DNA from 2 places in the Anaerocolumna sp. AGMB13020 genome. Region 2 is predicted to be linked to the other one. Evidence: a T-box and tRNA genes for the amino acid it is inferred to sense, from the RefSeq annotation. Region 2 holds a T-box; the other holds one or more tRNA genes.
What was found. The T-box of region 2 lies ahead of R2R35_RS14950 (glycine--tRNA ligase). A T-box ahead of a tRNA ligase gene usually reads a tRNA of that ligase, here a tRNA-Gly.
Positions count from the first base shown of each region.

Region 1 (15,424 bases), 320 kb from region 2:
TTTCCTGCACGCAGTTCGCTTTCATATTCAGCTTGCACTAGAGACAAGCTCCCTATTCCAGAGCAAAAAAATAGAAGCTGCATTGTCAATCTTGAATGCAACTTCTATTTATACTTTTAGCAGATATGGACTACATTAATTTATTATTTCTTCTCTCATGGGAAAGAGTTTTATAAGTTTCCTAAGCTTCATCCCAGGAATGGCGGTGCAACTTTCCTGCCATTCGCATCCCTGAGAAATCATTATGTCTTAAAGCCTCGTACAGTACAATCGCAACAGAATTGGCAAGATTTAACGAGCGAATCTCTCCCATCATAGGAATACGGATTGCATTTTCCTTGTTATCAAGCAATATCTCCTCAGGAATTCCAGCACTCTCCTTGCCAAACATAATATAAGCATCGGGCTCGTAATCAGCATCTGTATATACCTTTAAGGCTTTGGTGGTTGCCATATAAATCTTGGCCCCCGGATTCTTCTCTAAGAAATCAGCATAGTTTTCATAGATTGTAACATCAAGGTCCTTCCAGTAATCAAGACCTGCTCGTTTAATCTCTTTTTCCTCCAGAGAAAACCCAAGGGGTTTTATTAGATGGAGCCTGGCTCCTGCTGCAACACAGGTACGTCCAATGTTCCCGGTATTAGCAGGTATCTCCGGTTCCAGTAATACGATGTTCATAACGTAATTCCTCTTTTCTTATCCACGGTGTTTCTTAACAAACCGCTCGATTCTTTCTACGGCAATCTTTAAATTCTCCATGGAAGAAGCATAAGAAATACGAAGGAAGCCTTCTCCGCCGCATCCAAAAGCAGTTCCCGGAACAGCAGCCACCTTTTCTTCCATCAAAAGTTTCGTAGCAAACTCATCTGAAGTCATGCCCATGCTCTGAATGCTGGGAAAGATGTAAAAAGCTCCAAAAGGCTCGAAACAGGTCAAGCCCATATCATTAAAGGCTTTTACCAGATAATTTCTTCTCTGATCATAGGACTCCCTCATCATAGCGACATCAGCATCACCGTTTCTTAAAGCTTCAACAGCAGCATACTGGCTGGCAGTCGGTGCACACATAATGGCAAACTGATGAATCTTTGTCATCTGCTCAATGATAACTGCAGGACCTGTAGCATAACCCAGCCTCCAGCCTGTCATGGCATAGGACTTGGAGAAGCCGTTAATAACAATTGTCCTCTCCCTCATACCAGGAAAAGCAGCGATGGATATATGCTGACCGCCATAAGTAAGTTCAGAGTAGATTTCATCGGATATAACAAACAAATCCTTCTCAAGTATGATAGGGACAATTTCAGCCAGATCCTCTTTTGTCATTACGGAACCTGTAGGGTTGTTGGGGAAAGGAAGCACCAACACCTTCGTCTTATCGGTGATGGACTCAAGAAGGCTCTCTTTTGTAAGCTTAAACTCATCCTTCTCCTTTAATTCAATAATAACCGGTTTACCGCCTGCCAACACAACACAGGGTACATAAGAGACATAACTTGGCTGAGGCACCAGTACTTCATCGCCGGGATCCAGCATAGCTCTGAGCGCTATATCAATTGCTTCACTGCCGCCAACGGTAACAATGGTTTCATGATCATAGTTATAGCTTAATCCGAAACGTCGGCTTAAATAGCTGCATATTTCAATCTTCAATTCCTTTAAGCCGGAATTGGAAGTATAAAAAGTCTTTCCCTTCTCCAGGGAATAGATGCCTTCTTCGCGGATATGCCAGGGAGTATCAAAATCCGGCTCTCCCACACCCAAAGAAATCGCATCCTTCATTTCACTTACAATGTCAAAAAATTTACGTATGCCGGAAGGCTCAATGCTTACGACGGTCTTTGATAATGGGTCTCTCACGGTGTAATCAGCATCCTTTCATCTTTGGTTTCATGAACCAGGGGCAGCCCATGCTCTTTGTATTTCTTCAGAACAAAATGAGTCGCAGTACTGAGAACCGCTTCCATAGGTGCTAATTTGCTGGACACAAAGTTAGCCACTTCTCTCATGCTTTTGCCTTCGATTATTACCGTAAGATCGAATCCACCGGACATCAGATAAACTGATTCTACCTCGTCAAATTTATAGATTCTTTCCGCAATCTTATCAAATCCCTGACCTCTCTGAGGTGTTACCTTTACTTCTATCAGGGCTGTTACCTTTTCACTCTCTGCGTTATCCCAATTAATCAAAGTTGGGTAACCACAGATAATAGATGCTTCCTCTAATTCCTTAATGGCAGTTGCCACTTCTTCTTCAGTTGCATTAAGCATAGCAGCCAGATCTTTTGGTGTAAGCTTACTATTCTTATCAATAGCCTGTAAAATTTTTTCCTTTAACATTTTCATACCCATGCATATCGCAGGAAAACCTGCAATACTGCCACAAACATAAGAATGAGGAGAAAGCCTGCATTCTGATGTGAATCCTTAAAGTGAAAGAAGATCCTGTGGCATCCTTTCGATTTTATATTTTCTTTCACCCGTCCCAGTATAATACCGTGCTTTGGTAATAAAAAAGCAATTCTTAAAAGGCTCCTTTATTAAGACCATGCATTTGCTTCACTTGTGCTATGTATACATGGTGTTTGTATGTTTCCGTTATTTTACAACGTTAACCTGATAAAGTTCATCCGTTTTCGGGGGCTCCAGGAATCTCTCTTCCTCCTGATTTCGTATGGTTCTTGCATTACCGTCAGTAAATCTTCCGATTACAACTGCCGGAATACCGCTGTCATTTAACTTTTCTGCAAGTTCATTTCCTTTCCCGGTAACCAGTAAAAGAGAGCCTGCCGAATAAAGCTGATAAGGATTTAAATCAAAAAATTCACAGATTTCAATGGTTTCCTGTCTGATAGGAATTTTCCTTAAATCTGCTGTCAGACCCAATCCTGTGCGAACTCCAAGTTCCCATAAGGCTGCAAAAATACCGCCTCTTGAGGGATTATGCATAAGTTTCACTCCGGCTTCCTCTCCGATATCCGCATCTGCGGCTATGGACAGAAATGCGGTAAAATCCTCTGCATTCTGTATAAAATCTCTGTTATATCTGGTTAGAAGCTCTTGTGTATGCTCCTTGGCAAGGATAGCAGTCCCTAAAAGCCCTGCCCATTTCGTCATTACAATCTCATCTCCGGGCAGGACGCCCGCGGATGCGGTAACCCGGCTGCGACGTATCTTTCCGACACCTGTCACTGTAATAACCGGCCTGTTGACGTAGGAAGTTATCTCTGTATGTCCACCTATGATCTCAAGGTTATATGCTTTGGCTGTGTTTTCCGCTTCCTTCATAATATTCTGAAGCTGGGATTCCTGTGAATCCTTCGGAAGCAGTATCGTAAGCATAACACCTATAATATCACCGCCAGCTGCCCTGATGTCTGCTACAGCACTATGTATGGCAGTAGAAGGAAGCAGTTCTTTCGAAACTGTTATGGGATTGGAGGTCAAAAGCATTCCTTCCTCTTCTCCTATTCCCAAAGCTGTGCAGTCCACACCAACTCCAGGCCTCTGAAGTACTTCATCCCTTCTCTGCTTTATCTGTCTTAGGACGGAACGCTTTAATATAGCTTCCGATACTTTCCCCATCTGCATGGTAACTCCCATCTGTGCCCAAGGCACATTTATAAATTAGGATATAATTCATAACAACAGATAGTTTAAAAAAATCAAACTATTTGTTTATGCAATACCGCAAGTATGCTTGTAGTATGCCTTTCAATCTATAAATTTCGTGTATTAGATTGTGAAAAGGGGTTGTTGCATAACAAAAACTGTTATGCAGCAACCCACACAGACCATTCTATTAGTCTGCATCTGCTTCTTAAATGTCATCATCCTGGGGTTCAATAACGCCCTGGCTGCCATCATCGCTACTCTCTGTTTCACCGGTACCCTTTGTCTGACCTTTTTTGCCATCAGACTGTCCTTTATTACCCTCTGTCTGTCCTTTGTTTCCGTTTGTACCAGAAGCAGGTACATCCGTTGCACCTTCTGAGGAAGTATCGGTTGCATCATCTGGTTCTTCCGCATTCTCTTCCGGCTCTGGTTTCTTCGTTCCAATTGTTACATATCTTGGAGAAGGGTTATATACACTCTTATTAATTTTTGTACGGCTTACTTCAACACCATTTTCATAGACAACTTTATAAAGCTCTGCTGAGTAACCTGTGTGAGCGGACTGAGTTGTATATTCATAGCCTTCCAGCTGATTCGGGTCTTTGGTTACTACATCTGCACCGGGGGCTTTTTCATTTAAAACAACCGTCTCAAACTTAATCTTTCTTCCCTCTGTGTCTCTGGTTTCATTTCCCCAGATATTAAAGGTTATGGTTCTTCCTTGCGTAGACGCTTCAATTACAATCGGTGTATCTGTGTCATTTTTGAATTTCAGATCTTTCCAGGTTCCTGCAATAGCAGCATCTCTTGAGAGAGATACATAACTAATGGTCATAGAGTGGGGAAATCTCTCCACCACTTCCAGCTCTGAAAAGAGCACTGCATTATACAGAGTCGTTGTTACCTGGCAGGCTCCGCCACCAATGGAATCTATTACTTTACCATTTGCATATGCGCCTGCTTCGTAATATCCGTTTGCCTTTGTAAAAGGCGTTAATTTTTCATAAGCAGAAAATACATCCCCCGGATACAATACTGTATTATTGATTAGTCTTGCACCATTTGCCAGGTTAGCTGCACGATCGTTGGAAGATGATGTATAGGTAGTGGAATAGGAGCCAAGAATGGTGTTACATTTTTCTACCATTTCTCTGGTATACTTCGGCTCGTCCTTTTTTATTTCTGCTGATATGTTAACATCCTCACCTGTCCAGTCCTGTAATACAGCTTCTTTGATAGAATTAGCGGTTGCAGTGGTATTTACCTTCATACCCACCACTTCATCGGTATAGACAAATTCGCCATTCTTTCTGGCTACAGTGGCATTTTTCGCTTTAACATTATGACTGGATAGCTGTTTCTTAACAAACGTCTTCAGCTCATCATCTGACATGCTGAATTCCAGCTTATAGGTAAGATTATTTTCCTGGGTATCCTTTAATTCTTTATATTGCTTGATCAGGTTACCGTTTTTTCCGATTTCCAGGGCTTCCTCAATATACGTGTTCTCTTTGCTGGTGAACCCTAAATCTGCCAGGGATATTTTTTCTTTCTCCCCATCTATATCAACGGTTACTGTTTTTCCCTTCAATGAATCTACGTAATCTTTTACTGCCTGTTCGGCTTGTTCCTTGGTCATTCCACCAATATCAACCGAATCAATATATACCCCTTTGGTTATTACTTCCTCTTCGGCTGCGGCAAAAGCCTTGGTCCAGTTACAGGTAGATAATAGAAATAATGCAAAAACAAACACTATCCGTATTACACATTTACTGTTCTTCATTGCTTTCCCTCCTCTGCTGACTGATTTTTAGAGGCAGCAAAATCGCTGCCTTTTATCAGAAATTAAAAAGCAATTTCTGATAAGTATATAATAGGAATTTTAAAGCATTCCTATTATCGGATGCACGGCAGCAAAGGTCGCTGCCTTTTATCAGAAATTAAAAAGCAATTTCTGATAAGTATATAATAGGAATTTTAAAGCATTCCTATTATCGGATGCACGGCAGCAAAGGTCGCTGCCTTTTATCAGAAATTAAAAAGCAATTTCTGATAAGTATATTATAAACAATAATTCTTATGTATATCAATATTTATTAAAATATAATATTGATAAGCATAGGTGCTACCATAGCCAGCACCAGGACTACTACTATTACTAAAGAGATTGCTCTCTTTACCTTGTGGTTGTTGAAATTCAATTGATACACCTCTTTCTTATTTCATTAACAGCAATTATATTCCTGTCTTTTATATTTAAGTTATAAAAATTTTAACCAACTGCAATCATATATATTCATTGGGACATTCGCCAGCTCTGGCAATACCTATTACAAGCAAATAATCCTTAATCCTATCTTTTGTTATTCCCATATAGCCTAAATATTTCTTCACAAGTGTCTGTTTTATATCTAATAACCCTTCTTTTTCTGTAGCATTTTCAGAAACAGGCGTATATTCTACTAAATATACTGTACGGGCTATGTCATACAAATAATTTCCTCTGCACAGATTCATAAAATCTATTGCATAGGTCTGCGTTCCAGATATCAAAATATTTCCTGGATGGTAGTCACCATGACACAAGGTATTACCCTCAGGTAATCTTTGGAGTATCCGAAGTGCTTCTTCCTTCTCATCTATCTTACAACGCTCAGCATTATGAATATGATATGCCAGAAACTCTTTGTAATCAGGTAAATCCTTCAAATCAAATTCCAGCATTCTTTTATGCAGAGCAGCCATCATAAAAGCACACTTATCCAGATCTCCAGTCTTAAAAAACCAGTTCTCCAACGACACTCCCAAAACTTTTTCATATACTATTCCTGAACGTCCTTTGTATCTAAGCCTTTCATAGGGAATGGGCTTGGGAAAATCCAATTCTTTTACAGACAATGCTTTTGTGTATTCATTTTCTACAGCAGGCTCCGGGTAACCCTCATAAAAAAGCTTCAGGACTTTATCCTTACCCCATTCAAAGACTTCTGCCGTATTTCCGGAACCAATTAATTGTTTCTCCATATTTTGCTCCATGGATTGCTAGTCCTGTTACTGCATAAAATACACTTATTATTTTCTAAGTACTTGATACATTATAGTATTGTTTAAACTACTCTAATTATTCTGAGCTTTATACTTATGTGGCAGGCTTATAGTTTAACCTTCCCTTGTTGAGAATAATGCTGTCAATCAATTTAGAAGCTTCGCTTCTCGTCAGATTGTCTATGGAATTCATATATTCTATCTTATGATATTTTAATAAATCATTCAAGTAATTTTTTTGACTTGCAGTGATGGGCTGGGACTTTTTTACCTTATAGGATAAGACCTGCGGCTTAAAAACATCACTGTGGCTGTCAAAAAATTCATTGCACATATATGCATAGACCATAGCCGTAGCTTTCGCATCATGGAATGCCCGGTGGGCACTTGGATTTACCACATTATAGCGATTGCATAAGCTCCCAAGGCTTTTACTCTCTTTTTCAGGGATAGTTCCTCTGCTGATCTTAAGAGTATCAATTCCTTCTCTTTCAAAGCTGTGTCCCAGACGCCCGGCACTGACCTTTATGAAGCTGTAGTCAAACATTATATTATGCCCCATTATAATATCTTCTCCGGTAAATTCAAGGAAATTCGGCACCACTTCAGCAGCCGTTCTTGCATTCGCAAGCATTTCTTCTGTTATTCCCGTAAGCTTGATAATATTCTCCGGTAAGGGTAAAGGCGGTTTGATCAATTCGTTAAAATACTCTGTTATTTTACCCTCTTTAACTCGGACAGCACCTATTTCAATTATATGATCTTCTTCCGGTGAGAGTCCTGTGGTTTCTATATCAAAGCATACAAAGGAGGTTATCATTCCGTTTTTCTTTGTCATTGTAACCTCTTTTCTGGATATCTGATTAAAATCCATATCCTCTAATCTTTTGTTTATATAAATTACAATAAAATCTTTTCGTTATTTCAGATTATCCCACTTACTTTCCCACTTGCACTGGTCAAATAAAAAGCATTCATTGCATTTTGGGCTCCTGGCAGTACAAATGCTTCTGCCATGGGCAATAATCTGAAGATTATACAAGATCCAATGGTCCTTTGGCAGAACCTTCATAAGATCGAACTCAATCTTAACCGGATCTTCCTCTTTGGTAAATCCCAGCTTTCCGGAGATACGTTTTACATGGGTATCAACAACAATGCTGGGCTCATGATATATGTTTCCTCTGATAACATTGGCTGTCTTTCTTCCTACTCCCGCAAGCTTTGTTAATGCATCAATATCATTTGGAACCACACCGCCGTGATCCCTAAGCAGTGCTTTTGTACACTCAATAATATTCTTCGCTTTATTATGATAAAAGCCGGTACTGTGAATGTCCCTCTCAAGCTCCCTTAAATCTGCCGCTGCAAAATCTTCAAGGCTCTTATATTTAACAAAAAGATCCTTTGTAACGATGTTAACCCTTTCATCGGTACACTGGGCACTTAAGATTGTCGCAATCAGCAGCTGCCAGGGAGTTTCATGATTCAGATAACACTTATATTCCCTTGTATAATATTCGTCCAGGAGAGCAAGAATCTGCTCCACTCTCTCCCGTTCCTTTTTAGTAATTCTTTTTACTGCCATAAATTCTCCCATTCCGCCGCTGACAGCAGCTTAAAATCTGATGAAAGAAGATTGAAATGTATTTTCAGGCGACTATAAGACCACCTCTGCCTGCCCTGCCTGTTTATTAAGCGGATTCCTGTTTTTATAATCGTACAGAATAAACTGCTCTTCCCCTGTTCTTATGCCTTTGTCAGCTGTCTGGTACACATTAAAAGGATAATGTTCTATATGAAGAACACCCTTTACATCCTCCGTTCCAATATCTCTTGACAGACTAACTGCTATTCTGTCTTTGTCCTGATAAAACAACTGATATTTCTTCTTATAAGCTTCATAGTCCTCTGCAAAGGAAGGTCTGCTCTTAAGCTTCTCCCTGCAAAAGAGGTCATGAACCATCAGGCTCTTAAGTACCTTAACCTCCCCGTTCTCCACCGCCGCAATTCTTTGTTCGAAGAAGGATAGCAGGGTTTCATATCTTCCCATTCTGGAGGAGCTCATAAGGTGAAGTCCTAATTCCTCATAATAATTCCCCAGCGCAAGAAAGAAATCAAAAGGTGTATCAAAAAAGTGCATCAGATACTTTAAGGTATACTCAAACTGTCCGCTGTTATAATAAATCTCTGTCATACTTTCCACTTTCTTAAGCAGCAGGATTTCATCGTAACTGATCCATCTGGTATAAAGGACTTCATAAGGCGGTTCCTCCTGATACACAATATCCCATTGGTTGCCGGACAGCTCCTGATTCAGGGTGGAGCCCTTTAATACCTTTAAGAATCCCAGCTGAAGTTGATCCGGCTTCATGGCATATACTTCGTTAAAAGAAGCCCGAAAGGAAGGAAAATCCTCCAGGGGAAGACCGGCAATCAAATCCAGATGAATATGGATATTCTCACCTCTTTGAATCTGATGAACCACCTCTTTGATTCTCTCAAGGCTCATCCTTCTGTGTATGGCATCCAGTGTATTCTCATTAGCAGACTGTACACCGACTTCCAGCTGAACCAGTCCTTCACGCATGGAATTAAGGAGTTCTATTTCGTCAGCTTTCAGAATTTCACCTGCAATCTCAAAGTGAAAATTCGTGATTCCATTATCATGCTCCTTAATAAACCGCCATATTGCCATGGCGTGGTTGTGATTACAGTTAAAAGTCCTGTCTACAAATTTAACCTGAGGCACCTTATTCTCAAGGAAAAAAAGCAGTTCCTCCTCCACTTTCTTCACATTACGAAAACGGACCCTTTTATTTTCCGAAGAAAGGCAATAGCTGCAGGAATAAGGGCAACCCCTGCTGGACTCGTAATAAATAATCCTGTTCTCAAGCTCAGATAAATCCTCATAAGGGAAAGGAAGCTTATCCATATCCATTTCTTCTCTAAAAGGTGTCTGAACCACTAAATCCTCTTTCCTGCCGTCCCGAAAGCAAATACCCTTTATCTTTAAGAGCTCTCCCTGTCCATCCACATAAAATTTCATAAGTTCCAGGAAAACCTCTTCTCCTTCACCGGCCATAATACCATCAATAAAGGGAAGCTCCTCCATGAGAGCCTTTGGATCATACGAAACCTCCGGTCCACCCAGCCACAGCTTAACCTCTGGCAGTACTTTTCTCAGTTCCCTGCACACCTTCTGAACCATACCAAAATTCCATATATAGCAGGATACTCCTATAAAATCCGGTTTCTGTTTATAGATATCCATAAGAATATCGTCTTTATATTGATTAATGGTATATTCAGAAATCCTAATACAATCCTTATAAGGCAAAGCATAATTTCTTAGGCTTCTAATTGCCGGATTGGAATGAATATATTTTGCGTTAATACCTACCAATAAAACTTTCAATCTAACCACCATTGCGCCTTGGCGCGCTCAAATCAGCAAATAGCGTCTTTCAAGCTTAACCGCAGCACCTCTGCTTATCTAGTAATTTTCGGTATAGTGTCTGTAACTGTCTATACCGTATAAAACCGCTTATTCATGCCATACATATCCTTATGATAAATAATTTATAAGGTGAAAACAAAATAAGCAGAAACCTTTAAAATCATAGGCTTATGCTTATTTTAACACAACATACAAGAAAAGGAAACCTGTCTTTACTGGTAAAGGACGGTAAAGGTGAAAAGGAGGGGTTTTGGGAAACGGACGATGAGTTTGGCTTATATTCCTCCATCTCCTGTTCAGGGTTCCAAATTCCACTAAAATGACAGAAGTTGTTCCTGGCAGGTGAAAGGATACCAAACTCGCTGAAAGGCGCTCAGACAGTGGTATCCTTTCACCTAGTCACAACTGCTGTCATTTAAGTGTCCTTAGGAACCCTTCAATGGAGATGGAGGAATATAAGCCAAACTCATCTGGTTGTTTTCAAGATTATGCTTTTGATGCCTGAGTCTAAGTAGTAAAAGTTAATTAGAAAATCCTATGTATAGATATAACACGATAGAGATTACGTACTTATGGAAAATTTAGGTGTCAAAAACTTTAGCAGTTTAAGCTGAGTACAGTTCAGTATTATCAGCACCGTAAGAAATAACAGGATAGAGATTTTGTACTTATGGAAAAAATCAGGGTCAAAACTTTTACAAACGTTTATGTTGAATGCAGTTCAGTATTATCAGTATCATAAGAAACAAGTTTTATCGACTGAAATAAGGCTAAACATCACTCAACAGATATTGCAGGTGTAAAATTATAATAATAATGATAAATAAGTGAAATCGAAAGTGGCGGTTTTGGTAATTACCCAACTGATGAAGCAAAATTATTAATCGCTCATTAGAATCATGAACTGTATTATATTAAGGATACATTTATTATAACAAAAATCCATCAGCTTCTCATAAAGTAGATTGATTCATCCCCCTAAAGTCTTTGACACAGATACTTCAAGAAATTTTATCATCAGCTACTATTACCATAATACTTAAAATCCTTGGCGTTTCACAATCTGGATGTCATTCTCTCAAAACCCTACCTCTTCTCATATACCTCAGCATGTAAAGACCGCAATATCCAAAATCATAATTCCATACATCAATACCAGCAAACTGAAAGGTTATGATCAAAAAACAGATAATTTGAGGTTCTGTTTAGTAGTTTTGTATTGAGAGAATCCTTATTCCACTTAAGCGGCAGAAACTGTGACTAGGTTAAATTAAACCACTGTTTGAGCACAACAGCTTACACTGAGACAAACTACCAGCGAGTTTGGTTTAATTTTACCTGCCAGGAACAGTTCCTGCCGCTTTAGTGGAATAGGATTCTCGAAGAACAAAACGTATAAACAGAACCTCGAATTATCGTCCGCCCCCAAAACCTCCCGTACTGCAATATATATGCTTTACCTCAGAGTCTTTACGCCCTCACATTATTTCCTGCCAGAAATCCTCTAAGCTGATTATCCAGCCAGATAGCCGGCGCTGCCAGTACAAACCATACCAGGCTGAACAAAGGACATATCTGCCCCCAGGCATTTAAGGGAATCTCTGAATAATCCCAGACATTGAGGTTCATCCACAGATTAACGATTATTCCCGCAACCAGCTCCACTGCCGTTATTGCCAGAGAAGCAAGAAACATTTTTCCCGGAAGAGGAATTTCATGACCGTATTTCTGATTAATAAAATCGATTATAAGAAAACAGATGCCACCTGCAATGAGCATGGAGATGTGGGAATAACCTCTGAATAAGGTCTCAATGCCACAATAGATGAAACCTCCCACAAAGAAAAAAAGAATATATTTTAACGTGTTATTTATTTTAAGCATACCTTTTTCATCCTTTCTGATTAATAGCGCATGAGCTGTTAGCTGTCAGCGCATTTCATTCGGTTGAAAATTAGTATGCTCGGTTTTTTTACTTAAACTTATAAATTTACTACATTCCATCACTTCCCTTAGCAAAGACTGCCAAGGTGACATTTGGAAAAATGGGCATGAAAAAAGCGGGTGATGGGAATCGAACCCACGTATCTAGCTTGGAAGGCTAGTGTTCTACCATTGAACTACACCCGCAAATCTATTATGAGATTTTAAAAACCATGCCGGCGACCGGAATCGAACCGGTACGGGCGATTAGGCCCGCAGGATTTTAAGTCCTGTGCGTCTGCCAGTTCCGCCACGCCGGCATCTAAAATCTTTCTGACAAGGTTAGATTATAACACAGTCACAAATAGATTTCAAGTGCTTTTGTACAAGTTTTTTATAAAATTCAAAAAATAATAAAAATACACTTATGCCTGGAAGAAATTCTTTATGATAACCGAAGCCGCCGGAGGAAGCGTTAGCTTTAAAACTCCTCCATCGGTATAATACATTTCTGAATCCAGACAATAGCCATCTCTGGTTGTTAATAGCAGCCTTGCTAGTGTTTCCTTATCCTCAATCCCTATACGCCAGGCTTCAATCTCCACCTCCATTTGCGCTTCTGTATTATTTAAGGCAATAATAAATTTATCTTTCTTGTCAAATCTTCCATAACACAAATAGCCATAATCAGCATGCAGCATCAGATGGGAGCCGGTTTTTAAGGTATCATAGGTTTTATGAATATTAATAATATCCTTATGGAATTGAATCAGCTCCTGGTCTTCTCTTCCCCAGGGATAACTTCTTCGGTTATCCGGATCCGTCCAGCCGCATAAGCCGGCTTCATCGCCATAGTAGATAGTAGGTGCCCCAGGCCAGGTCATCTGTACCGTTACCGCCTCCCGGAACACGCCAAGATCTATGCCATTATCCGCAGCCTGAGGTCCTGCCGTTGCCGTTCTGCCAACCCTTTTGTTGGTTCTGGTTAAGAATCTGGAATGATCGTGATTGGAGAGTTCATTCATGGCGGTCAGCAAGGAGGTGGTCTGCATACCAACCATAGCATTTTTCATCAGACCTTCGAAAGCAGCTCCCGAATTGTACAGAGATTCCTCATAGGAATCACTGTGCTTTTCCATACCTGTAAGGAACCAGGTAAGCGGCTCCATAAAAGCATCGTAATTCATTACAGTATCCCATTCTTCTCCTAAAAGCCATTCCTTTGAATCGCCGTAATGCTCTGCCAGGATAACCGCCTCCGGATTAGCTGTTTTTACTGCCTTTCTAAAGTCCTTCCAGAATTGATGGTTAAACTCTCTGGTCAGACCTAAATCTGCAGCTACGTCAAGCCTCCAGCCGTCACAATTAAAAGGTGGTGATACCCATTTAGCTCCTATCTTTAGAATTTCATCATAGAGCTTACGGGAACCCTCATAATTTAACTTAGGCAAGGTCTCATACCCCCACCAGCCATCATAACTGCCGTTACCAGGCCATTTATCCTCTTTAAAATTAAAATAATCCCTATATGGGCTGGTCTTCTCCCAATATGCACCGGGTTTAAAGTCCTCTTCTCCTTCATAAATACCTTCTCTGTCCAGCCATTTGTGAAAAGAACCGCAGTGATTGAAGACTCCGTCTAATATTACCTTCATACCTTTTTCATGTGCAGTTTCCACAAGCTTTACAAGAAGCTCATTGCTTTTCTCAAGATTGATCCTGCTTGTAACCCTTTTTTTGTAACGGTTTGCCCTACGGTTGTCGTATACTCCTTCTGGCAGCGCCTCTTCACTGTCTTCTACAACAACTCCCAGATGCGGGTCTACATAGTCATAGTCCTGGGTATCATATTTGTGATTGGAGGGGGAAACGAACACCGGATTCAAATAGATTACTTCCACACCAAGGTCTTTCAGATAATCCATTTTCTTAATAACGCCTAACAGGTCGCCTCCATAAAATTCCCTGATGCCTACAGATGCCGGATATTGATACCAGTCCTCTGCCTTTGTCACACAGTCCCCTACATAATAATACTCCCTATCGGTAACATCATTGCCAGTATCTCCGTTATAAAAGCGGTCCACATAGATCTGATACATAACCGCACCTTTTGCCCAATCCGGTGTATGAAATCCAGGAGTTAAGGTAAAATGGAACTTCTCCTGAAGCTTATCGGTTCCTCCTGCCCGGTTGTAATAGCAGGTCTGCTCACCATCTGATATTTCAAAGTAATAATTAACCACATAGTTCTCTAACGCAATAACGCTTTCATAATAATCAAAATATATATCACTGTGGGTTCTATCCATCTTAACAGCTGAAAATTCCTGCGTATTTCCGGAGAAATGCATGAAAACGCTTAATTCACCCTTTTGAGTTCGTAATCGTATTACTACCTTCTCAAATTCATTGGGTTCCATGGGGTTTCTGTAATCAATCGTTCCGTCACTGTACAGCGCATTTTTATTTATCATATATATCAAACAAACCTTTCCTTTTATCAGGGCATATTGCCAGCACTCTGAATTCTGCTTTTTATTTTACGAAACTTTCCGAAATATTTGTCTCTGATAATGTATATTAAAGCATACGTTCAAAAATAGCAACCAGAAATTATAACTATTTTTGGACAAAGAAAAGGACAGCCATCGATGCTGTCCTTTTCTTGGAGAAGGTATTTTGTTACTTATGGGGTGTAGCAAAAACTATATAATGTATTGGGGTTTACGAGTATTAGTATATCACCATATATTCAAAAAGTGTGCACAAACTTAAAAAGTTTTAAAAAATTTTTTTGTCTGTTTTTATCACTCACCTCATTTTAGCTTTTACAGCCCCCGAAAATATTATATAAAAACCTTATATTTTGCAGTCTTTTTTTGTAACCTGCCCTTAGACCTCTAAAATTGGTGTATTACCGCCTTCATTTTGGGTAAGATTGGAACCATCTCCTCTGTGCAGGAACAGGGCTTCAAATTCTTCACGATTAATTCGCTCTTTCTCGATTAAGAGTTTCGCGCAGCTGTGAAGTACATCCATATATTCTGTAAGGAATCTCTTGGCTTCACTGTAACAGTTGTCAATCATCCCTTTCACTTCATCATCTATGATTCTGGCAACATTCTCACTGTAGCTTCTGGTATGTGCCAGATCTCTTCCGATAAACACTTCGTCATCATCACTGTCATAATTAACCATACCTACATTGGAGGAGAAACCATATTTTGTTATCATGGCTCTGGCAGTCTTTGTTGCCATCTTAATATCCGAAGAAGCCCCGGTGGTGATATCATCAAATATCAGCTCTTCTGCCGCACGGCCTCCAAGACCTACAATAATATCCTGCTTCATGCCACCCTTTGTATGGAACAT
Region 1 is NZ_CP136910.1:3,270,923-3,286,346, reverse strand. It holds gene R2R35_RS13390 (tRNA (cytidine(34)-2'-O)-methyltransferase) at 182-679, opposite strand; gene R2R35_RS13385 (aminotransferase class I/II-fold pyridoxal phosphate-dependent enzyme) at 698-1,861, opposite strand; gene R2R35_RS13380 (Lrp/AsnC family transcriptional regulator) at 1,858-2,343, opposite strand; gene R2R35_RS13375 (AIR synthase family protein) at 2,602-3,594, opposite strand; gene R2R35_RS13370 (VanW family protein) at 3,824-5,404, opposite strand; gene R2R35_RS13365 (aminoglycoside phosphotransferase family protein) at 5,908-6,645, opposite strand; gene R2R35_RS13360 (exonuclease domain-containing protein) at 6,761-7,504, opposite strand; gene nth (endonuclease III) at 7,586-8,254, opposite strand; gene R2R35_RS13350 (B12-binding domain-containing radical SAM protein) at 8,327-10,093, opposite strand; gene R2R35_RS13345 (putative ABC transporter permease) at 11,597-12,010, opposite strand; tRNA gene R2R35_RS13340 (tRNA-Gly) at 12,186-12,256, opposite strand; tRNA gene R2R35_RS13335 (tRNA-Leu) at 12,284-12,369, opposite strand; gene R2R35_RS13330 (glycoside hydrolase family 13 protein) at 12,475-14,526, opposite strand; gene ftsH (ATP-dependent zinc metalloprotease FtsH) at 14,945-15,424, opposite strand, start outside.
Region 1: it has a tRNA-Gly gene. The T-box ahead of R2R35_RS14950 (glycine--tRNA ligase) is inferred to sense a tRNA for this amino acid. The anticodon was not compared.

Region 2 (15,424 bases):
GCCTTTTACTTCTCATCATAACGCCTTGGATATGGAGGTGTATCTTCGTATTGCTCCAGAAACTTACCTAAAGAGGGCAGTAGTTGGCGGGTTCAATAAAGTATTTGAATTTGCCAGATGTTTCCGAAACGAAGGAATAGACCCGACGCATCTGCAGGATTTTACCATGCTGGAATGCTATCTGGCATATGCCAACTATCAGGACAATATGAAGTTTACCCAAAGACTCCTGGCACAGGCTGTCTATGAAGTATTTGGCAGTAAAACAATTGATGTAAACGGGCAGACGATCAGCTTTGAAGGAGAGTGGCCGGTGGTGACTTTTAAGGAGCTCATAGAGAGGGACTGTGGTATTGATATCGATAAATTTCAGAGTGCGGAGGAATTGCTTAAGGAAATTATAAGGCAGAATATCAAACTGGAAACCTCAGGGGAGCTTCAAAACCTTGGAAGGGGAAATCTGATTGACCAGTTGTATAAAAAGGTGAGCAGACCCAGGCTTACAGGCCCGGTATTTCTCGTGGAACACCCCATTGACCTTTCTCCGCTGGCTAGAGCAAAGGATGATAATGCAGAGATTACCGATCGGTTTCAGCTTATTGTCAACGGCGCAGAGGTAATAAACGGCTATTCCGAGCTGGTCGATCCAATGGAGCAGTACAAGCGTTTACAGCAGCAGGCAGCTTCCCATGGGAAAGGGGATGAAGAGGCCATGGTCATGGACAAAGATTATATTACTGCCATGGAGTATGGTATGCCGCCTATTTCCGGCTGGGGTATGGGTGTTGACCGTATCCTTCAGGTATTAACAGGAGAAGAGAATCTGAAGGATCTGATACTGTTTCCGCTTATGAGACCGGTAGAGGATGAGGGAGAATTTACGGAATAGTTCCAAGCTTATATCATAAATAAATGGAAAAGAATTGACATTTCCAGTAAAATGATTATAATGACTAAAAAGTATTTATATAAGGAATTGTTATTGACAGATACATCTATGCGGGATTACAGATATCGCTGTAAATGGCAGAAAGAAGGACACTATGGCACAAGCAATCATGAAAATAACAAAAGTTGTGTATTTTATGAACTGGAGTTACTCTGCTAACGCCGGTTATATTATCGTGCCATCCCTTCGTATATCTTTTAATACAGATACCGGACCAGGTCATGAGGAACTTTCCATATTCTGAAACAGGACCAAAAGTATATTATCTAACCGGTGTTTGTAGAAGCAGACACCGGTTTTTTGTTTACTAAATACATTCACCCAGTAAATTTTGAAAGGAGAGTACATAATGGAAGCAGTCAATTATTTGGAACAGTACTACAGCGGCTATGATGAGGAAGGGAGGCTATTGCGTAAATTCGGGCAGGTGGAATATCTAACCACAATGACCTACATTCACAAATATCTTCCAGAGAAAGACCGGGCAGAATGCCGTATTCTGGAGATTGGAGCAGGTACCGGAAGGTATTCGATCGCCCTTGCCAGAGAAGGATACCAGATAGATTCTGTTGAGTTAATAGAACATAATCTGAATATTTTAAAGTCCAAAATAAAAAAGGAAGATAAAATAACTGCAATACAAGGCAATGTCTTGGATTTATCGGCATATCCGGATGAAACCTTTGATATGACATTAGTGCTTGGGCCGATGTACCACCTGTATAAGGAAGAAGAGAAGAAACAGGCGTTAAGAGAGGCTATCCGGGTTACGAAATCAGGCGGTTATATTTTGGCAGCATACTGCATGAATGACGCTACGGTGCTGCAGTATTGTTTTATACAGAACGAATTAAGAGAATGTCTGGAGAAGAACATGCTGACAGAAGATTTTCATTGTTTATCCACACCAAAGGATCTTTTTGAACTGGTAAGGACAGAGGATATAAAGGAGCTGACCAAAGGGCTGGGAGTTAAAAGGGTTAACTTAATAGCCACAGACGGTGCTACCAACTATATGAGAGAAGTAATTGAACAAATGGATGATGAATTATTTGATTACTATATCAGATATCATTTAACCATATGTGAGAGGCAGGATTTGATTGGTGCAACTAATCACAGCCTGGATATTCTGAGAAAGGAGTGAATTTATGCTAACACCGGTATTGGAAACAGAAAGACTTCTTCTTCGCCCTTTAAAAGAATCGGATGCAGAAGCAATCTTTAGGAACTGGGCAAGTGATCCCGAAGTTGCAAAGTATATGAGCTGGAGCACCCATTCTGGTATAGAGGTAACAAAGGAATGGCTTCAAAGTATTCAAGCAAACATAGCAGCAGAGGACAAATATGATTGGGGATTTGTAAGAAAATCTGACAATAAACTTATTGGTAGCGGAGGAATCTATTTTAAGGAAGAGAGAGGCATGTTCACGGTGGGTTATAACCTGATGAGAGACTGCTGGAACCAGGGATATACAACAGAAGCAGTGGCAAAGATATTGGAGTTCGCTGTTAAGGATTTAGAGCAGACAAGATTGTTCGCCTACCACGCCAAGGAGAATCCCAATTCCGGAAAAGTTATGGAAAAGTTAGGGTTTCGCTATACAAAGGATACGGCATATGACAGTATGGATGGAAAAAGACATTTTGAAGCCAAGGAATATCTGTATGAAAGAACATCAAAACAAGTCTTATTATAGTATAATATGTCGCAATATGGTTGAATAACAAAGAATTATTTGGTATAATATACCTAAATATGGCGGATGGAGCATATTGGTTCAGTCTAAAATTGTTATTCAATAAAATTGCAGGGATTTTCCCAAAGCGGATAGGAGCAATTATGACAGATGATGCGGCAAGAAGCAAAGACAGAAGAGGGAATTATCAGGAGCTGGACAATATTTCATTAACAGAGATTATTAGTGTGGATTTTTTGCAGAAGTTTCAGGATGCATTTTCAAAGGCTATGGGAGTAGCAGGATTGACCACGGATGATAATGGTGTACCGGTTACACAGCCATCTAATTTCACGGACTTTTGCATGAAGCTTTCCAGGCAGACCAAGGAAGGTGCAAGAAGATGCAGAGAAAGTGATGCTTTCGGCGGTAAGGAAAGTGCAAGGACCGGTAAACCGGCAGTATATTACTGTGGCAGCGGCCTTATGGATTTTGGAGCACCCATTATCATAAATGGTAAGCAGATTGGCTCAGTTCTGGGAGGGCAGGTCCTGCCGGAGGCACCGCAGAAAGAGAAATATATTAAGATAGCGGAGGAAATAGGAGTAGATCCTGATGAGTATTTGAAGGCACTTGATAATGTAAAGATTGTCTCAGAGGAACAGCTAAGAGCTGCAGCAGATTTGTTATTTATTGTTACCAGTGAGATCTCTCAAATGGGTTATCAGAGGCTTATACTAAAAGGCGTTGTGGAAAAGCTCTACGACAGTGTAACCCAGATGATGTCCACTGTGGAAGAATTAACGGCTACAGCCACTAATGTAACGGAATACCAGTCTCAGTTGAACAATGAGATAAAGAATGTAAGTACGGTATCTGAAAAGATAGAGAAACTCTCGGAGAACGTGAAAGGTCTTGCGAATCAGACTAAAATGCTTGGACTCAATGCCTCCATAGAAGCTGCCAGGGCAGGAGAAGCCGGACGTGGTTTTGCAGTGGTTGCAAAAGAGATCAACCGTATGTCTGACGATTCCAGAAAAGCAGTTGATGGCATACAGCAATTTACTTCGCAGATTAACAACTCCGTAGCTCAGACTAGTGATATGAGCAGCTCCACCCTGGAAATTACCAGGCAGCAGGAAGAGGCTATGAAGACAATCGTTGAGTTTGTAGATGAGATAGTCAGTATGGCAGAAACGTTGAATAACCTTTCAAATTATCAGCATTCTGCGTTTGATTTTTAGATGAGTTTTATCTGGTTCGAATGAAAGGTAGAAATTCTGATAAAGTTGATTAATGAATAAGAAGAAGTACATAAAAAGACTTTGTGCGAAGTGAACCGTCTCCACAAAGTTAGATTGTTCAGGTCTAACTTTGTGGGGACATTTAAGGGTTTTTCCTCTCGTACAGAGTTTTTTTATTTTAAGGTATGAATGAAAATTTGTAGTAGCCAGCTATATTAGTTAAGGGAGATACTACAGTAAAATGGATTGAGATTAAAGTTTTTTGTAAATAGCATGAACCAGTTCTGCCTTAGAGCCAAGCACCATCCAAAGCTATGACCTGTCCGTTTAAATAATCGTTTCCGTCAGATAGTTGCCACACGAGTTCAGCTACTTCCTCTGTTCGCCCCATGCGGCCTGCCGGAATTTCCTCTTCCAAGGATTCTTTATCAGTAACGGATAAAAAAGAATTCATGGAGGTGTCAATGGCGCCGCAAGCTATGGCGTTTACCTGAATATTACTGGGCGCAAGTTCTTTTGCCAGTGCTTTTGTAAAAGCATTCATACCGCCTTTAGACGCAGAGTAGGCTACTTCGCAGGAGGCACCGCTGATGCCCCAAACAGAGGAGATATTGATAATTTTACCTTGCTTGGCTCGTATCATATCTGGGACGGCCTGATTACAGCAGTTATAAACGGATGTAAGATTGGAGGAGAGTATGGAATTCCAAGTATCAATATCCGTATCGGTAAATAACCCTACGTGAGAAATGCCAGCATTATTAACCAGTACATGTACTGGGCCAAAGGTTTTCCTGATTAGACCAAAGAGTTCTGAAACGGCAGCATTACTGCCCATATCACCCAAATAAGCCAAACAGGGCGAGCCAAGGCTCTCTACCTCTGCTTTGGTCCGCATCAGTTCGTTCTTATGGGTTTTGCCGGTTATAGCTATACGGAACCCTTCTTTGGCATAGCGCAAAGCAATCGCTTTTCCAATCCCTCTGGAAGCACCGGTTATCAGTATGGTTTTGGATTTCATAGGACCTCCCGAATTAACTTTATTGGTATAGATTATAGCTGAAAAGGACAAGGATTGCAAATCAATTGAAGCTCTGAATAGGCAGAACTGCAATTTAGACGCTTTATTAACAGCTTGCTGGAAGAGTTTGATATGAGAGAAATGCTTAATGTGTGAGGAGAAATTACATGTGAGAAGAGCTTATTATATGACTAGAGTTTAAAATGAGAGAAATGCTTAATGTGTGAGGAGGGATTACATGCGAATAGAACCTAGTATATTACATGATTTTAAAATGAGAGAAATGCTTACTGTGTGAGGAAATTTTAATATGAGAAAAGAGTCAAAAAGAGAGAAGTATCTAAAATGTGAGAAGAGCCTACGCGGTAGAGCCTAAATCGTTACTAGAACCTACTAGGTGGAGAGGTTACCAAAAAATATATATAGTATTTTTGAAATAGCGACAGATAGTTGTCGTTATTCCTATGTTATCTTCTTTAAAAAGGAGGTAATAAAAATGGGTTATTATGAGAATAAAGGATTGGCTATGTGTGGTCTGGCCTGTGTGTTATGTAGCAGTGAGGAATGTCCGGGATGTAAAGCCAAGGGATGTGACAATAGGAGTACCTGTGCTATTTATGCTTGTGCAGCAGAGAAAGAGTTGGAGGGGTGTTACCAGTGCAGCGAGTATCCTTGTAAGGAAGGAATCTTTCAAAATGTACGGGTGAGAGCCTTTAATCAATATGCAGGACAATTCGGAGAAAGAGCACTGCTGGAACGCTTACGGGAGAATTACAGCAATGGAATTCTCTATCATGACCCCCAGGGAGGAAAAGGGGATTATGACTGCCTGGATTCCGAGGATGAGATTATGGAGCTTCTGCAGTTTGGCAGCTGTAACCCTTATGAAAAATGTCCGGTATATGAAACGGAGCAATTTAAGCTTAGGCTTGTTACCAAAGAAGATGCGGAGGAATTACGGATATGTTACAGAGATTCAATGGTCTCAAAATTAATGAACAGAGATGGTTGTCCGCCGGAAGAGTTTGATTTTGCAGACAGAATGGAGCAGGTGATAGAGGGATGGCTTAATCAGGACTACGCCAATAGATATTTTATACGTTTTGCTGTCCAAGATAAACCAACAGGAAAGGTCATTGGAAGCGTTGAAACTTATGACAGGAAATATCAGAAGAAAAACCGGAATATTGGTGTCCTAAGAATGGATATTCTATCGGATTTTGAGAAAGAAAACTATTTAAGAGAGCTGCTTGAAATATCCAGCCACATATTTTTTGATATTTATCATAGTGAAATGGTATTGCATAAAGTAAAACCGGAGGCATTTGAGCGTTTAGCAGCCTCTGGTAAAAGTGGATTTGCACCGGTAGAGATAGAGGGCAGAGAACATTACTGGATGAGAAAAAGAGAGATATGAAAAGTGCATTTTCCTCTTGCCTACAAGAGCGAGCTGTGATAAAATACATCCAATACGAAAAGGCTATGACAGGGAAAAGTAACTGCTGCTTTGATAACAGAGAGAAGATGGTCGGTGTGAATCTTCATGAAAAAGTGCAGGGAAGGCGCCCTTAAGCTGTGGATTGAACGGGGAGACCCAAGTAGAGGCCAACGGAACTTCCACCGTTACCAGGGAAAGCGGTATAAAGTGTATACTCGTACCGTAATAGAGTGCAGGTTATCCTGAATTTAGGTGGTACCACGGACAGATATGTTCGCCCTAAGCAATTATTGATTGCTTAGGGCTTTTTTTATGCAATAGGGAAGGGAATCCATGTAATAGGTCAGGAGATTTTCCAATATTTCTAACCCTCCACTCCAGACGGAGAGTCCTACGAAAGAGCGACTATGCTCCTTTTTGGGAAAATTATATTGTGTGTTAAAGTGGGAATTGCTATTTGTGACAATTTATCAGATAACTGCCGGTAAAAGCTTATAATCATAAAGGGATCTTAACGCCTATAGTTTGTGACTCGTATTAAAAACCAATCAGAAAAAAGGAGGTTTTATTATGAAGAAATTTACAATGGAGGATTTATCAGCATATTGCAGTCAGTACGGATTTATTTTCAGGGGAAGTGAAATATACGGAGGGCTTGCCAATACCTGGGATTACGGTCCTCTTGGAACAAGGCTGAAGAACAATATCAAGGAAGCCTGGAGATATTATTTTATACAGTTAAGAGATAACAGTTACGAATTGGATTCGGATATTCTGATGAATCCCACTGTATGGGAAGCAAGTGGACATCTGGCAGGCTTTTCAGATCCTTTATTAGACTGTAAAAGCTGTAAAGCAAGACATCGGGCTGATAATCTGATAAATGAATATACAGATGAAATAAATGCGGATACCATGACCCAGGAGGAAATGCTTCATTATATACAGGAGAAGAAGATACCCTGTCCAAAATGCGGCAAATCGGATTATACGGATATAAGACAATTTAACCTTATGTTTGCCACACAGAGGGGAGTAACGGAAGATACTTCTGCCACTATATATCTGAGGCCGGAAAATGCCCAGGGAGAGTATGTAAATTTTCTGAATGTAATGAGGACCATGCGTACCAAACTGCCCTTTGGAATTGGTCAGATCGGAAAAGCTTTTCGAAATGAGATCACACCCGGTAACTTCACTTTTCGTACCATAGAATTTGAACAGATGGAATATCAGACCTTTTGTAAAAAAGGAGAGGATGAGGAGCTTTATGAGAATTTTAAAAACTATGGTATTTCGTTCTTTCAATTCCTGGGTTTAGACAGGGAGCATTTAAGGTTTCATGACCATGAAAAACTTGCCCACTATGCAAAAGCAGCCTGTGACATCGAATATCTCTTTCCCTTTGGCTGGGGAGAAATCAACGGTACCCATAACCGTACAGATTTTGACCTGACAAAGCATCAGGAGTATTCCGGAAAAAACCTTGAATATTACGAGGAAGAGACCAAGGAAAGGTTCATTCCTTATATTGTTGAATCCACCTATGGAGTAGATAGAGTCGTACTTGCGGTATTGCTGGAATCTCTTGCAGAGGAAGAACTGGATAAAGGAGACACCAGACTGGTGCTTCGCATTCCACCGGCTCTTGCGCCGATTAAGATAAATATCCTGCCTTTGATCAAAAAACGTCATGGAGAGAAGGCTACAGAAATATACAATGCTTTGAAGAAGAGATATATGGTAACCTATGACGATGCCGGAAATATTGGTAAACGATATCGTAGGGGTGATGCCATTGGTACACCTTATGCAATTACAATAGATGATGAGACCTTAGATGCAGGAGTTGTAACCATCAGAGACAGAGACACCATGACTCAGGTCAAGATGCCTTATACAGAGCTAAAGGACTATTTTGAGGGAGAATTTGATTTTGAGTAGCAGGTGATTGATGGATTCATAAAATAGATAGATTTGTTTGATGGATTATAATAATATTTAATAAGAACATACCGTATTATGATACATGTATTATGTACTATGCGATATGTTCTTATTGATAATTTGTGTCCTGGGGATGGGACATAAACTATGATGGAATATGCTCTATGAAACGGTTGAGGTAGTTGGGACCGGTGAGGATGGAAATCAAAATATGTTGAAGTATGGAATGAAAAAACATGGAATGAAAAAACATGAAATAAAAAGACATGAAATAAAAAGACATGAAATAAAAAGACATGAAATAAAAAATATGACATAGAAACATGAAACAGTAAAACACAAATACAATATTGAAAAAATACAAAATAAAAAAATGAGTGTCCATAACGAAGAATCTATTTTGTTAGGATGTCTGAAAGATAGGTCTTCACTAAATACGTGTCCATTGTTAGGGATACATTATAAAATATAAAATAGAAAAAATGGAAAATAGAAAAAGTATAGAATTCAAAAAACATAAAATAGAAAAAGATAGAAAAAAGTTTGAAGTATCAGATAAAGAAGTACCAAATATAATGAAGCAATACTTGCTTAAAGTGGAAATATATGTTATAATATTTTATAGGTTTTTTGCTTAATTTTTTTAAAATAATGCTACTATATTTAGTAAGAAATGAACGGTAGATATTATTGATTAATAATTATAATTATATCGCACTATCTAATTGAGTCTTAAATGTCTAAAATTAATATTATTCATTCTTGATTTACACTAAGTTAATTCTGCTTAACCAATTCCATTCAATTATCAAAAATTAATAGAAACAATTTAATTACATAGCTAATTTAATGTAAAAAAATCTCGAAATAAAACGATTATGAGTATAGTCATTTAAAACCCAATGTGGTAAAATTAGTAAAAAATATGAATGAAAAATAGAATAGTTCCAGACACAATGTTTGAAAATCAATAGCTAGAAAAAGATGAATAAGTGAAATAATATTACGTATTGAAGTATTTGATAGAGGTTTTCTATGTTCGAATAAGAATTATTTATATAAAACTATTCTATATACAATATAATTATTTTATACAAAAGAAAGAGGATGGAGGGACTATTATAATGACTACGAAAATACTAAAAAACAAAGGTATAAGCCTATTGCTAGTGTTAATAATTATATTTTCATGTATTATAGCACCAGTACAGCCGGCAACGGCGGCAGCAAGTAATAAAATTAAAATCTATAATTTTATCAAGCTGCTGGTACCTGCCGTAGGACTTGAAGCAGATACTACAGCCAACAGCCCTTATTTAAAAGCAGCATTAGCTGCCGGAATAGTTAAAGAAGGGGATTTCAAAGATTATAAAGCTGATCTAACAAGAGTGGATGCGGCTGTTCTTCTTAATCGTGCTGATGAATATTTAAATGGTGATAAAGTTGATCCGGAACTGTTGGCAGTTATCTTGGAAAAAAGGATCTCTGACATAAAAAAGATACCTGCAGGTAAAAGAGAAGCGGTAGGAAAGGTTTATGCAAAAGGTCTTATTGTTGGAAAAAGCAATGGAATGTACATACAGAATAGAGCGTTTAACGGATACGATTACTTGACTACTGCAGATGCAAAAAAAGTTGTATCTTTGCTTACAAACACAAAAGGCAGAGCAAAGTTAAGTCCAGATGGTCAGCTGATCCGAACAACGAACTTACCTAAAAATGCAAAAAGTTATCCCTATATCCTGGAAGCTTTCCCAAATTCCTTTTATGAAATGAAATACCAATATCAACTTGCTACATATACCTGGAAGCCAGTAGAAGGAAAAGACTATGCTTCGTCAGCTAAAATTACTACAGCGATGGATTCCTTAGAAATAGATAAAACAGGAATGTGTATCTATGTAGATGATTGGATGAAAAAAGTTGAGAATAATTTAAAATATCGTTTAAACGTTGATTACCGTACCATCAATAGTACCTGGGTAAATAATTTACGTAGTACTTATTTTGTATATAAAAATGAATCTTCTAATAAAAAAACAACAGATGATATAAAAGAATACATGAATTATGTGAAAAAAAATCAGATAGTAATTAAAAGTTCTGTGATATCCGTTGAACCATCTTCATTATATTTTGATCAAAGTTATAGAGTTAGAGCATATGTTAAATTTAAAATCTCTTTTCCAGGTGAAAAGAAGGTTCAGGAAGATTTATTTTTTGCAAGGCAGACAATATATTTACCAGGTTTAAGTAGAGATAAGTGGTTTGAAGGAATTTATGATATAGAACTTGCAACAGGTAATGGGAGTAGTAATGGAAGTGACTTTGCAATATTTGATGACTCACTAAATGACTATTATTACAAAGGAGAGTAAAGGAGATAGATGAAATACAAAAGAATTATAAGGGGATTAATGACTGTTTTATTTTCATGTATAGTAGTGCTATTAGTTCCATCTTTTATAGTTCGTGCTGCTGACGAAATACCAGATGTTAAATTTAATACTGAAACTGGAGAGTTTACATTTACAACAATAGATACAAAGGCTACTTCTGAAATTAGATGGAAAACAATAGGGTTTACAGTACGACGAGATGAAAGCAATGGGTTTCCAAGAAAAGATAAGGATTATGCCGTATTTAAACTAGAAAATGGTCAACAGCATTCTGTTCCTTATGGTGAGGATAAGTTAAGAGTTACCTTTACTTTTGACAAAGATCAGGTAAATAAAGCCTTCAGTAAGACGAAACTGGATGAAATCAAAGAAAATGATACCATATGGTTTAATGGGATTTTTCATACTGTGTATGGGGATAAGGAAAATACCTTTGAATATTTTAATCTGTCAGGAAAACCCTATGGAATTGCAACGGCAGAAACATGGAACAATCCGAATGATTTCAATGACCGTTTTGACTTACAAGTAGAATTTTCATACGGTTCAAAGAACAAAGAGCCAATTACGATTGAAAGACGTATTTATAGCAATGGTACAAGTACGCTACATGATACAAAAAACTATGCAACACAAATGAAAAATACAACTTTTACAACCAATAGTTCCAAAATCCCAGACCATATAGCTGGAACCAAATATTATCTTTACAGACTCTATTATGTTAATCTTCGAGATCCAAAGAAGAACGTAGGGAATCGTAAAACGGATATTAATCCCTATTTATCAGTAAGTGATTATGCTACAGCAATCAGTTATTTAAGAGATCGGGAATATACCGTTAAAGATAAAGGCCTTAAAATCGTTGCAATGTATCGTAAATTCAGTGAGAAACTCCCAAGTGAAACAGAGGACAATATGTCCAGGGAAGTTGAAATGATAGACCCTACAGCCGTCATTGCTGCGGATGCCAGGGGGGATGAATCTTTCGATGTACTGGAAGGAATCCCAGGGACTGAAAGTCTGTATGCCAATGTAAAAACAAATAAGTATCTTTCAGCCTATAACTTTATCAAAAAATCCGGAACAAAAGTCTATCCAGTAAATGTAACAAAGAATTATACGCTTACCTGGACAGAAAAGGATGAAAAGGGAAAGGAGTATGACAGGAGCTCTACCGTCCCGATCACGAAGACATATTACATTGAGCGTAAATATTCATACTGGTATATTGATGCTCTGGCGGTGTATGGACTTGATAAAGCGACAGTGATTAACGATGCTTTACCAGGTGGAACTTTAACAATGAATCCAACCGGCTATACTGCACCGACGGTCAGTTATACGAATTCTACCGAAGAAGCTGAACACCTGGTAACGCCTTTAAGAGATGGGGAAGTCAAAGAAATTAAACTACCAGGGGAAACCATCAATGGTGGTTCTGCAGAACCTTCCATCCCTACAGAAGACTGGAAGGAAAAAGCCGAAGCAGCCATTGCTAAAATCAAATGTAAAAATGATAAGCTGATATTCAATGGACAGACAATTATGGCAGATACTGAAAAAGAGGAGCAAACAGCGAATCCCATTGCAATTCCGGAAGGACAAGAGGAAATAGGGGAGAATGTTTTCTATAAATCAGGATTAGTAATACCTGGTACGTTAGCCAATGAAGAGTACTCAAGTGAAGGAAAAGTCGATTATAAACCCATTGTAACAATCGGCAATGAAACAGTATTTGAAATCGAAGAACAATATGAAATCAGTGATATTAACCCTGTGGTAGTACATACTCCGGTTGTATGTGATGGCATGGTTCAGGATAACAGGAAAGACAACCAGATGATTACACCGGATCCAGTTTATGCATCCCTGGTACTTGATAGACCCTTTTATGTAACGCTTCCCACAACCGGAAGCCACCGGGATATAAAAGGCTACGGATACCGAGATTATTCCAAATACATAGCAAGCAGGCAAGTTAAATTTGCATTTGATGTATACAAAGGCGGCTCAACTGCAGGTATTTACATTCCTAAAAATACCTGGACAAGCGTTGCCGAAGATACTTTGTTCTACGTACCTATTTGGGTTCCTGAAGGAAGGTATGAGATCCGGTACCGGAGCACAGCAATCAACGTAGCTGCGAATGATGGGTTAGAAAAAGTAGAAGACCTGGCAAATATAAGACTTGATAATTATGTGGCAGAAGATAACTCTATTGTTCAGATATCCGGAAGGATTTACGGATTAAATATCTACGATGTAACAGACTATCCTATTTGGGAAAAGGTCTTCCGCTTACCTAATTCCCTTAAAATGACCGGATTCAAATATACTGTTGGAACAAAAGATCAGAATGGCAACAGTAATGGACAGGATGCGAAATACACATTAACTATGGTTAATGGCAGCCATCCGGAATATAAGAATCAAGGTATCTTAAAAACTGGATACATGACACGATTTTCACTTACTACTGTTGGTAGTATGGCAGAGAATGATGATTATGTACGGATAAGGCCGAAGTTTTACTTTGTAGATAAGAATGGTAACAATCGTCAGGAAGTTGATATTTACTACTCTGAAACATTTGGTGGTAAGCAAAATGTCATGGTTAAGATGGGTGGAAATATTGACCTTCAAAATGATAAGTCGATTAAGACCGGAGACCCTTACCTGGGTATTCCTGAAAGTGAACTTGAGAAGACAGCTTTTTTTGAGGGAGTAACCATACAAAAACTCAAGGCGCAGCAAAAAAAGGTATATAATTTCATGAATATCATGTTACCATCCAGTCTTAGGATGTATGTTGGTACCCTCGCTCAGATTCCATCCGGCGTGACGGCGAAACAAGTAGCAACCAGTGTACAGAAATGGTACGGAGAATATTATCTGCCTGCAGAAGTACATATTGTACCTAAAGGCTTTGATGTGACCGCTTATGCTGTGAATAACGGCGGTTTAAATTACAAGGAATCCTTTTGGTTGAAAGATGGCTATATCATCGTGAATTTTGACATCACAACAGTAAAGGAAGGCATACTAAATCTAAGCTATATAAATGAAAAGAACAGCACTAACGGCTATTGCAACATGTGGAAGAGAGAAGGATATCAGTATCAGAAGACCAGTTACGGTGATATAACCTTTCAATTTCAGGATGGCGACTACATCATCTACTATTCTAATAAGAATGTTAATGGAGATTGGACCTCAAGAGGTACCCATTAATCTGTCTTGTCTATCGAAAACTTTTCTGTTATACTATAAAATGGCTCATAATGGATAAAATATCCATGAGTTAATTTTGTCTTCACAACTCGGATTAAAATCAAAAGTATAAAGAACCGTGAAAGGGCTAAAATTAAATAAGAATATACAGTAATATAATAAATGTATATCCGGGCCATAGCAATTGTTAAAGTTAAGTATAAGGTTTAGCTTTGAGATTCGTTTAAAAATACCTACAGAAAAGGCGATACAATATGGAAATGCATGTTTATAAAAATAAGTTTACCCATTATATACTTATTATAGTAGGAACAATTTTAATGGCAGTGTCTGTGAACCTGGTATATGAACCCATGGAAATGGTAACAGGTGGCTTATCCGGTCTGGCTATTGTTATAAAGAAGCTGACTGGTTTAGTTATTGAGGATGGTATACCTATCTGGATTACCAACCTGGCGTTGAACGTACCTTTATTTATTGCAGCGATACTGGTTCGAGGTAAGACGTTTGTTAAACATGCTTTTTTAGCGGAGATCAGTTTCACCTTAGCCCTTGCCCTTGTACCTTCGGGTATTAATTTTCTGGGGGACGACTACCTGCTGGCAGCGGTTTTTGGCGGAGTAATCGGCGGTGTAGGAATAGGTCTTGTATTTGCTGCCAATGCTTCTACTGGTGGTACGGACATGTTAGCTATGATAATTCATAAATTTATTCCTTATCATACCGTTCCAAGAATTCTTATTGTAATAGATGCAGTTGTAGTCACTATCGGTATTATAAGCTTTGGTATTACGAAGGCGCTTTACGCAATCATTGCAGTATACATTACTGCAAAAATATCTGACAGCATTCTGGAAGGCCTTAAGTTTGCCAAAATGGCATATATCATATCAGAACATTATGAAAAAATCGCTGAGCGTATTATAGCTGACCTGGACAGAGGGGTTACCGGTATTTCTGCTACGGGTATGTACTCTAATAAGGAAAAGAAAATGCTGTTTTGTGTAGTTTCCAAGAAGGAAATTGTTGAATTAAAAGAACTGGTTGCGGAAGTTGACCCCAGAGCTTTCATCATTGTGAGTGATGCCAGAGAGGTTATGGGCGAGGGTTTTAGAGAATATAGACAGTAAAATTAACGGGCAGTCAACAAAATATCGGTAAAAGTACTTATTTTTAAGTTGAATATACAAAGTACACAAAATGGTAAAAATTAATTTGTGGAATTGGGATATGGCTTTCATTGTGCTAATAGTGTATAGTTAGACATATAGTAATAGTACAAGACAGAGCACATGATGGCATTAAAATTTAGGGAGGAAATTATAAAATGGCAAGTTTATCTTTAAAGAACATCAACAAAACATACCCCAACGGTTTTGTAGCTGTTAAAGATTTTAATCTTGAAATCGCTGACAAAGAATTCATCATCTTCGTAGGACCCTCAGGTTGTGGAAAGTCCACAACATTACGTATGATCGCAGGTCTGGAGGAAATCACAGGCGGTGAGTTATGG
Region 2 is NZ_CP136910.1:3,586,905-3,602,328, forward strand. It holds gene lysS (lysine--tRNA ligase) at 1-889, shown strand, start outside; gene R2R35_RS14920 (hypothetical protein) at 1,044-1,193, shown strand; gene R2R35_RS14925 (class I SAM-dependent methyltransferase) at 1,299-2,096, shown strand; gene R2R35_RS14930 (GNAT family N-acetyltransferase) at 2,101-2,649, shown strand; gene R2R35_RS14935 (PocR ligand-binding domain-containing protein) at 2,793-3,872, shown strand; gene ymfI (elongation factor P 5-aminopentanone reductase) at 4,162-4,893, opposite strand; gene R2R35_RS14945 (DUF3795 domain-containing protein) at 5,390-6,310, shown strand; T-box leader at 6,367-6,616, shown strand; gene R2R35_RS14950 (glycine--tRNA ligase) at 6,902-8,275, shown strand; gene R2R35_RS14955 (hypothetical protein) at 8,436-8,597, shown strand; gene R2R35_RS14960 (S-layer homology domain-containing protein) at 9,403-10,656, shown strand; gene R2R35_RS14965 (DUF5704 domain-containing protein) at 10,666-13,911, shown strand; gene R2R35_RS14970 (YitT family protein) at 14,166-15,041, shown strand; gene R2R35_RS14975 (ABC transporter ATP-binding protein) at 15,239-15,424, shown strand, end outside.